DNA from 3 places in the Lactobacillus gallinarum genome. Region 1 is predicted to be linked to each of the others. Evidence: predicted binding sites of a transcription regulator. Region 1 holds the regulator's gene; each other region holds the start of a gene.
What was found. The regulator LexA, encoded in region 1, represses DNA repair genes until DNA is damaged. The targets are predictions, from matches to a motif close to CNAACANNTGTTNG.
Positions count from the first base shown of each region.

Region 1 (3,290 bases):
CCTTTTTTAGACTATGAAATGCATTACGCAGATCCACAAGTCATTGTTGCTTTAGGTAACACCGGATTAGAGCGACTGCTTGGCCCAGGTCATAAGATTTCTGCTGAACATGGTAAGGTTATTGAGAATACACCAATTCTTGAACTTAATGAAGCTAAAGATGGATATGTTTGTTCGAAAAAGAAATATACGGTTATTCCAGAATATCATCCTGCGGCTGTATTTTATAATCGTAAATTAAGTGATGATATTGTAAAAGATTGGGAAGCAATAAAACCTTACATCGATAAAGAAAGAGAAAATAATGAGTAACGAAACTTTTTTAATCCCTATTAGACAAAATAATGATTTATCCGATATTGCTCTTAATGAGTTGCGAATGGATTTGGATGAGCATCCCTTGCACCAAAGAGCTTATGCAGAGCTAGCCTATCTACCGGGTAACAACCGTAAATATAGTCTTAACAGTGTGAAAACAATTGATAGCCCATTAAGAAATAAAAAGATCTTATTTTTAGGTTCTTCTGTCACATTTGGTTTTGGTGCATTAGGGGAATCTTTTGTAGACTACTTATGGAAAAAAGATGGCATTGCTGCTATTAAAGATGCAGAAAATGGCACTACTTTGGTAGATCAAGATGCCAGTTATCATGGTGATTCTTATGTTGCTCGTTTTAAGGAAAATCTTAAAACACCAATTGATATGTTGGTTTTGCAACTTTCTACTAATGATGCGCGTACAAACCAGAAGTTGGGAGAAATTAGTCAAAATGACCATTTTGATGTAAAAACAATTATCGGTGCGATGGAATATATTATTAGTCAAGCTCTGACTACATGGCATTGTCCAATTTTGATCTATACAAATCCTTATTTTGAAAGTAATTTGTATAATCAGATGGTAAAAGCAACACATCAATTAGCTAAAAAATGGAATATTAAAGTTCTGGATTTATATAATGATCCGAATTTTAAAGACCAACCTGCTCTTTATATGGCAGACGAAATTCATCCGACCCGTGCAGGTTATTTAGAAAAATGGCTGCCAGTTTTTGAAAATAAATTAACTGAAATTTTGACGAAAAAATAAACCCAAGCTTTTTGCTTAGGTTTAAATATTAATCGATATTATTTCTGTAAAGGCCAACTACTTTACCTAAAATACTTACTTTGGATAAGATAATTGGTGCCATTGTATCGTTTTCTGGTTGTAAACGGTAGTGATCGTTCTCTTTATAAAAGCGTTTAACTGTAGCTTCATTTTCATCAGTCATGGCTACGACAATTTCGCCGTTATTAGCGGTATTTTGCTTTCTGACAATGACGCTATCACCGTTTAAAATTCCCGCATTAATCATACTCTCACCGTGAACTTTTAACATGAAGAGTTCACCAGCATCGTTTTCAAGATCAGGTGGAAGTGGAAAATATTCATCTATGTCTTGAACTGCTAAGATAGGTTGACCAGCAGTGACCACACCAACAACTGGGATTTTCTTTGGCTTAATGCCCAATTCCTTTTTACCTTCATCGGTAATTTCAAGTGCACGAGGCTTAGTTGCATCCTTGATTAAAAGACCTTTGCGTTCTAAGCGGGCTAGATGACCGTGAACAGTAGATGTAGAAGAAAGTTTGACCGCAGCACAAATCTCTCGCACTGTCGGTGGAAAACCACGGCGTTCTACAGTATCATAAATATAGCGTAAAATTTCTAGTTGTTTAGTATCGTTGTTTTTCTTAGACATAATTTTTCTCCGTTATTGTAAAAAAGATAGTATTTATGATTATTTTAACAAATAAATAGCATAATCTCAAACAAATGTTCTATAAAAAGCATCTTTTTTTATTGTATAAAATACGGTAGACTAAAGATTGTTAATGTGAGGTGAATATAAAATGAATAAAGATGCAATGAGTAAAGAAGAAGAAAAAAAGGTAACTGATCGAATTAATGAACTTTACCATAAGAAAGAAAAGGAAGGCTTAACTCCCGAAGAGGAACAAGAACGTAAAGAACTTCACAAAAAATTCCTTGCCAACTTCAGAGCTGCATTTAAGCAAGACGTTGAAAATATGGTAATTATCGATAAAAACGGTAAAGAAGTAACCTCAGAAAGAGCAAAACGTGCTCAAAGAAGAAAAGGTCTTAGAAAAGATTAATTAAGCCTTTTAAAAAAGTGAAAAATTATGTAAGATATTATTGTTAGTTAGATGGAGGATATAATATGAATTTAGGTTTAGCAATATTTTTGATTATTATTGCACTTTTAGTTGGTGCCGTTGCAGGTTTCTATGGTGCAAGAGCATACATGAAGAAGTATTTTAAGGAAAATCCTCCTATTAGTGAAGATATGATCGTTGCTATGATGTCTCAAATGGGACAAAAGCCTTCTAACAAGAAGGTTCATCAAGTAATGAACATGATGAAGCATCAACAAAAGTAATTATTAGATTATTTTGTGGTGTTAAGGCGAAGGATTATTCCTTCGTCTTTTTTGGTGTTCTTTTTAAAGAATGGAGTGAGTAAATGAACATATTTAAAAAACTGGGTTGGTTTTTTAAACAAGAAAGGAAACGTTATATTATCGGAATTACTTTTCTTGCTTTAACCTCTTTAGCCAACTTAATTCCGCCAAGAGTATTAGGACTGATGGCAGATCAGCTGGATCAAGGTCACATCTCATGGGGGCAATATGGGATGTTGGTTCTAGCTGTGTTAGCTGCCGCCTTCGTTTTATATATTTTGCGCTACTTTTGGCGTAAGCAAATTTGGGGCGGGGCCGCAGAACTAGAACGACAAATGCGTTCTAAACTGTTCGACCACTTTATGATCATGGACAGAACATTTTATCAGCGCCACCGAACCGGTGACTTGATGGCCCATGCAACTAACGATGTGACTTCTATTCAAAACGTAGCCGGTGATGGCGTTTTAACTTTAGTCGACTCTCTTGTCATGGGATTATCAACTATGATTGCCATGATCATTTTCGTTGATTGGCGACTAACCATCGTTGCCTTATTGCCACTGCCATTTTTGGCACTAGGCGCTTGGAAGCTTGGGGGTCATTTACACGATGCTTTTGATAAGTCACAGGCGGCTTTTTCACGTTTGAATAATAAGACCCAAGAATCCGTTTCAGGCATCAAGGTGCTGAAGACCTTTGGTCAAGGAAAAGAAGATACTCAGGCCTTTGACAAAATGGTCGATGACACAATTAATATCAATAAAAAAGTGTTTGTATGGGACTCCTTATTTGATCCATTGGGTACGGCAATTATCGGTGCAA
Region 1 is NZ_NFKZ01000002.1:76,789-80,078, forward strand. Features, by position in the region: gene B5E95_RS01550 (uracil-DNA glycosylase) at 1-312, shown strand, start outside; gene B5E95_RS01555 (SGNH/GDSL hydrolase family protein) at 305-1,090, shown strand; gene lexA (transcriptional repressor LexA) at 1,119-1,745, opposite strand; gene B5E95_RS01565 (DUF896 domain-containing protein) at 1,897-2,160, shown strand; gene B5E95_RS01570 (YneF family protein) at 2,226-2,444, shown strand; gene B5E95_RS01575 (ABC transporter ATP-binding protein) at 2,528-3,290, shown strand, end outside.

Region 2 (3,290 bases), on a different contig from region 1:
TCTGGCTGTAGCAATTTTGAAAATTGGGAGCTGTCTATGCGCTCTAAAATCGGTGCTTTACCATTGACAGTTTCCACTTATGATTCAAATGGACAAAAGATCGATCAAATTAAGGCAAAATCTGTTAATATTCATACAGATAAAAAGATGTCTCAAAAAGACAGCAATGGTAACGAAAAATCTAGCGTAATTGACATTGATTACGGTCACAACAGAATGATTCACGTAGGCTCCACTCTTATTGCCTATGAAGGACTAAAGAATTACGAAGATGAATTTAATAAGCATGTTAATATCAATGATCAAAACAAGGCTGTTCCACTATTAAATACTATGTATCAAAATTTTAAAAATGACTGGAATGGTGATGCTAAAGTAGTTATGATTAGAAGCCAACTAGGGATGCCAATTGCTGTATTCACTGGTAAAAACGTTTCTATCCATAAAAGTGATATGAAGAATGCTACCCAGTTTGTAATTGATGGTCATCGTCTTGTTGCTTATAGAGCTGATTACACTATTTATCCAATAGCTAGTTTAAAGAAATAATATATTAAAAAAGCGCCTCACACATGAGACGCCTTTTTAATTGATCCATCTAAAGATTGTAAAGCCATTTTGCCTTTTATTAAATTGGATCTTCAAGCACTATTATTCCTTAATTAAAGTATTGAAAGCTTCATTAGTAGCTACAATATCACCCATAACCTGGTTAACCCAATCGTTGAGTTTATCGTTATCATAGTTTTCAAGACCACCTTCAGTATCTCCAATATCAGCAATACCATTATTAAAGTCTACCATTTCAGTGATTAATCTTTCTGCAAAATCTTTAGTTGTACCGGCAAAATTATCCGCAAAGGTATCAACGTTACCATAAGCATCTGTGATATCACTAAAAGTTTGTACCATCTTGCCAAAAGTATCGTTCAAATTATTAACGTCTTCTTGAGTTGGTACAGTTAATTCTTCATTTTCATTATTAAGCTGCTCATCCAAACGAACACCGATATCATTTAATACTAAATGACCATCATACAAACGATTTAATAATTTAATACCACTTGGATTTTTAGCTTGAAAATTTACATCAATTTCTTCTGTCATAATTTTTCCTCGTCTTATATAATCTTCGTCTTTATTGTACAATTTTTATACATGAAATTTCAAAAACAATATTTTAAACTAAATTAACATTAAATATAAATATTTTTTGAAAATTTGGCGTTTAAGACTTGATCATTAGATTTAATCATCTTAAAATAAATACTTGAAAGGTAAGTTGTACCATACAAACAACACTGTCTAATAATACAGATTGTTTAGCTTGATGTTAAATGCCTATATTATATAGATAAACATAATCAAAGTTACTATAACTGGAATGCTGAAGGGTTGCTACCGGCGTTGCTAGTATTCCAGTTATAGTGACGTGGTTTATTCCATTCTTTAAATATTTATGAACAATTTTTTACAATAATACTATAGATATTATCGTTTGAGTTGAGAAAAGTAATTAAAGCTGGGATTTTTAATATTCACCTATCTCCAAAGATAGGTGTTTTTTATTGCCTTTTTCTATGATACAATTATTTAAACATTTGTTCGAGTAAGGAGAAAATATGGAATCTACTAAGTATCTTAGCTTAATTAAAACTGAACTAGATAATATGCCAGACTTTGTTAAACAATATAATTTAGGTACTAATCACTCATTAACAACCACCTATCAATATTTAACCGAGATACGTCGTTTTTTTAATTGGTTACGTCAAGAAGGCATCTCTACTGCAAAAGATAATCAACATATCTTACCAGATACTTTAGCAAATTTACGGCGAAATGATATCATGTTGTACATTGATAACTTAGGCCACACTAAGAATAAGCAAGGACACTTGAACTCCCCCACTACTATTAATCGTTCTATTAATGCCCTACGCTCTTTATTTAAATTTTTGACCATTACATCAGATAATAATAATGGTGAGCCCTATTTTGAGCGCAACGTAATGCTCAAAATTGAGTCTTTAAATGATACTAAAACATTAAATTATCGTGCTCACGTTTTAGAATCACACATGTACACTGGAAACCTCAAATTCGAATTTCTTAAATTTATTAATCATGACTATGAAAATAAATGCAATAAGCAAGCTAAACCTGGTTTCAAGATGAATAAAGAAAGAGATATGGCCATTATTGCTTTAATTTTAGGGACAGGAATTCGAGTTTCTGAGTGTGCTGGCGTAGATATGCAAGATTTGAATATAAAGGACGCAGTTTTAGATGTCACGCGTAAAGGCGGACAAAAGGATAGTGTCCCTATTGCTGAATGGACTCTAAACTATATTAAAAATTATAAAAAAATCCGAACTGAGCGTTATATGGCCGATTCTAAGCAAACGGCTTTCTTTCTAACAAGATGGCACAATAAAACAAAACGCATGACTACTAATGCAATTGAAAAAATGGTTAGCAAATATTCAGCCAGCTTTGGTCATCCTCTTACCCCTCATAAATTGCGCCATACATTAGCTTCTGAATTGTATGCTGTTACTAAAGATCAAGTTTTAGTAGCACAGCAATTAGGTCAAAAAGGAACAACTGCCACAGATTTATATACTCACGTAGATCAAAAGAAGCAGCGAGCAGCATTAGATGCAATTTCTAATGATCATCAAAATTTAAATGAAACTAAATAATAAAACAGCACCAAACTATATAAAAATGGTGCTGTTTTTAATATGTTTAGCAATAACAAAAGTGTTATTGCTGATTGCTCCATAAATAATAGTAAATTTATTATTATATCCATAACTGCAACTATAACAATTTTACTATTAATATTAAATAATAAAAAAGACACTGTTTTTTAGTTTAACAGCGCCTCTTTTATTATTTAGTTAAATCTAATTTATCAATGTCTATCATCCATGCAATCGCAATAGATTTTTCACCTAAGTGTGTAGCAATTACAGGACTGAATTCAGCCACATCCACCGGCTTATCTGGGAAGTTAGTATTAATAAACTCTTTTATGTCTTCTGCTCGTTTGAGGTCATTAGAATGAAATACGAATAAACGTAATCTATCCTTATAAGGTAATTCTGCAGTTTTTTCTAAAGTAAGTTTCTTAACCTTGGCAACAGCACGCTTTAAAGATCTGATTTTATCAAAAGCAACAATTTTACCATCATCATTAAATGTTAATAATGGTTTTATTTGCAGCATAGTACCAATAAACGCACCTGCGTTGCTTAAACGACCGCCTCTGCTTAAATTCTTAA
Region 2 is NZ_NFKZ01000004.1:66,863-70,152, reverse strand. Features, by position in the region: gene B5E95_RS02940 (DUF5052 family protein) at 1-549, shown strand, start outside; gene B5E95_RS02935 (hypothetical protein) at 652-1,107, opposite strand; gene xerS (tyrosine recombinase XerS) at 1,623-2,705, shown strand; gene B5E95_RS02920 (DegV family protein) at 2,899-3,290, opposite strand, start outside.
Region 2: a site for LexA is predicted at 1,595-1,608, ahead of xerS (tyrosine recombinase XerS). Genes of this name have one in related genera too.

Region 3 (3,290 bases), on a different contig from region 1:
CGGCTAAAATATGATCAGCATCATTTTGTGCATTCTGAGCTTTTTGTTCCCAAGAATGTTTACGAATAGCATAGCCAATCACTGTACCCACCAAAATTGAAACAATGGCAGTTGCGACGGGAATCATAATAATTGTATTCATGATTACTATCGCCTTTTTTTAGAATTATTCACACAACTTTTATGATAAAGAACCTGTTGGTCCATGTCAATCCACAAGAAAAAACCTTGGAACATAATTCCAAGGTAAAAATCATTTTTTATTTATCATCAGTTGTATTTTTAGCTTTAGCAGACTTCTCTGCTTGAGTCTTTTCACGCTTTTCCTTTATTTTTTCAGGATCTTCACGATCAGCTACTGATTTCTCATCAATACCATATGCCTGACGAACTTGTTGTTGAATATCTTGGTAAATATCTGGATGATCTTCAAGATATTTCTTAGCATTTTCTCGTCCTTGGCCGATACGATCGCTCTTATATGAATACCATGATCCAGCCTTATCAATGATATCCTTGTCAGCAGCCATATCAAGTAATTCTCCACTTTGAGAAATACCTTTACCATACATGATATCTACTTCTGCTACCTTAAATGGTGGAGCAACCTTGTTCTTTACAACTTTAATCTTGACGCGGTTACCAATTACATCACCAGATTGCTTAATCTGTTCTGCTCTTCTTACTTCAAGTCGAATAGTTGAATAAAACTTAAGAGCACGACCACCAGGTGTAGTTTCAGGGTTACCGAACATAACCCCAACTTTTTCACGAATCTGATTAATGAAAATTGCAATAGTCTTAGTCTTGGAAATTGTTCCTGATAACTTACGCAAAGCTTGACTCATTAATCTAGCTTGAAGACCAACATGGGCATCCCCCATTTCGCCTTCAATTTCTGCACGTGGAACTAAAGCAGCAACAGAGTCGACAACCACAATATCAATAGCACCACTAGAAATTAAAGTATCAGCAATTTGTAGTCCTTCTTCACCAGTATTAGGTTGAGACAAAATAAGTGAATCAATGTCTACACCTAAAGCTTCAGCGTATGCTGGATCCATTGCGTTTTCAGCATCAATATATGCAGCTGTACCACCACGTTTTTGCACTTCAGCTACTGCATGAAGAGCAACAGTAGTCTTACCAGATGATTCAGGTCCATATACTTCAATAATACGTCCCCGAGGATAGCCACCAACACCAATAGCAGCATCTAAAGCAAGTGAACCTGTTGGAACTGTTGAAATTTGAGTATCGGCCTTCTCACCCATACGCATAACAGCACCTTTACCAAAGTTCTTTTCAATTTTCTTGAGCGCTGCATCTAAAGCAGCCTTTTTTTCATCTTTGGGCATGTTTTCCTCCTAAATTTTTGTACTCAATAATTATACTTTGATCATTATCTACTTTGCAAGCAATATACAAACTAATGTTCAAAGTATTTAGCCTACACTATTAAATACGCAAAAAAAGGTAATTTTTTTTTTGAGAAAATAAAAAAAGAAGCAATTCTATGCTTCTTTTAATTTATCTTTAATTTTACATGGATCCTTTGAATACGCCCCATGATTGGTGGAAGTAGTCGTAACCTGAGTAAATAGTAAAGATCAATGCAAGGTAAAGTAAAATTGTACCGATGTACCAGAAGTTACCGATCAATAAGAAGATGATTGATAACATTTGGCAAGTAGTCTTGATCTTACCAGGCATTTTAGCTGCCAAAACTTGTCCCTTGTTTTCAGCTAAAATCAAGCGCAAACCAGTAACTGCTAATTCACGACAAACGATGATTGCAACAACCCAAGCTGGAGCAAGCTTCAATTCAACTAAGAAAATAAATGCAGTCATAGTCAACATCTTGTCTGCCAAAGGATCAGCAAACTTACCAAAGTTGGTAACCATGTTGCGTGAACGAGCAATATGACCATCAAACCAGTCAGTAGCTGAAGCTACGGCAAAAACAATAGCTGCAATTACCCAGCTCCAAACAACAGTTGAACCAGCGGCTTCAGTATGAGCATCCCCACCGAAAATTATAATTAACATAAATACTGGAATCAAAAAGATTCTAAAAACAGTAAGTTTATTAGGTAAATTCATTCTTCTTATTTTCTCCTAAGCTTTAATTACCATTATTTTCATCACCGCTGCCACCATTATCATTTCCACCGGCATTGTTATTTTGCGTAGTGGTTGTTGATGATTGAGTAGCTGATGATTGTTGTGTTTGACTACTTTGTCTTGTTTGACTGCTTTGAGCAGCTGATGATTGTTGGTGACTAGTTTGAGTGTTGTGTCTAGTAGTAGAGCTGCTCTGAGTTTGATTTTGAGTAGTAGTATTACTGTTATTAGTATTATTATCGCTAGTCGTTCCATTTTGACTAGTATTGTCATCAGTATGATGAGTAGTAGTCTTCTTAGCCTTTCCAATTAACAAAGTAATTGTTCTGTAGCTATTATTAGGTACGTATGGGACCTTCTTGCCACCGATCTTAATCGAACTACCATTATCATTACCCAAGGTAATTACAACTCGTTCAGCGTTTGAAGGTAAAGTAAGGGTATGCTTTTGCTTAGCAATTAAAGTTCCTTGCCAGCTATTTGCATTGCCATTAATTTGTACTCCCGCAGAAGTATTTTGAGTTGAACCTGCCTTAACAACTAAACGACGATTTCTCTTAAGACCAAGGACACGGTATTCATTGTCATTAATCTTTTTAATCTTAACTGTATTTACAGCAACTGGCTTAGTCTTCTTAGAAGATGACGATGATGTCTTCTGTGATGATACAGTTACGCCGCTGTTATCAGTATCATGATGCTGACCACTTGATGAAATACGTGCATACAATACGTATACAACTAAGATTACGATAATTACACCTAATGCGATTGCGATTCTTGGCAAGTAATTCTTCCACAAATTCTTCTTGTTATTTGTAGTTTCACGAACCTCTTCGCTCTTATTATCAATTGAATTCTCTACATATTCATCAGGATCCGCTTCTGGAACATCCTCATGATAGTCACTGAGTAATTCTTTCCCATCTAATCCAACTACTTGAGCGTATTGTCGAATAAATGCCCTAACATAAAAGTCACCAGGAAGCTTATCAAATTCATCCTTTTCAATTGCTGTTAGATATCTACTTTGAATCTTAGTTGCTTTTTCGATATCTTCAATTGAAAGTCCCTTTGCCTCTCTAGCACTCCTTAATTTCTCTCCGATGTCTGCCATATTAACCTCTTCAAAATTAAATTTAACAAATTGAGTATACCATAAAATT
Region 3 is NZ_NFKZ01000001.1:137,874-141,163, forward strand. Features, by position in the region: gene rny (ribonuclease Y) at 1-142, opposite strand, end outside; gene recA (recombinase RecA) at 261-1,358, opposite strand; gene pgsA (CDP-diacylglycerol--glycerol-3-phosphate 3-phosphatidyltransferase) at 1,543-2,103, opposite strand; gene B5E95_RS00825 (helix-turn-helix domain-containing protein) at 2,126-3,241, opposite strand.
Region 3: a site for LexA is predicted at 1,426-1,439, ahead of recA (recombinase RecA). Genes of this name have one in related genera too.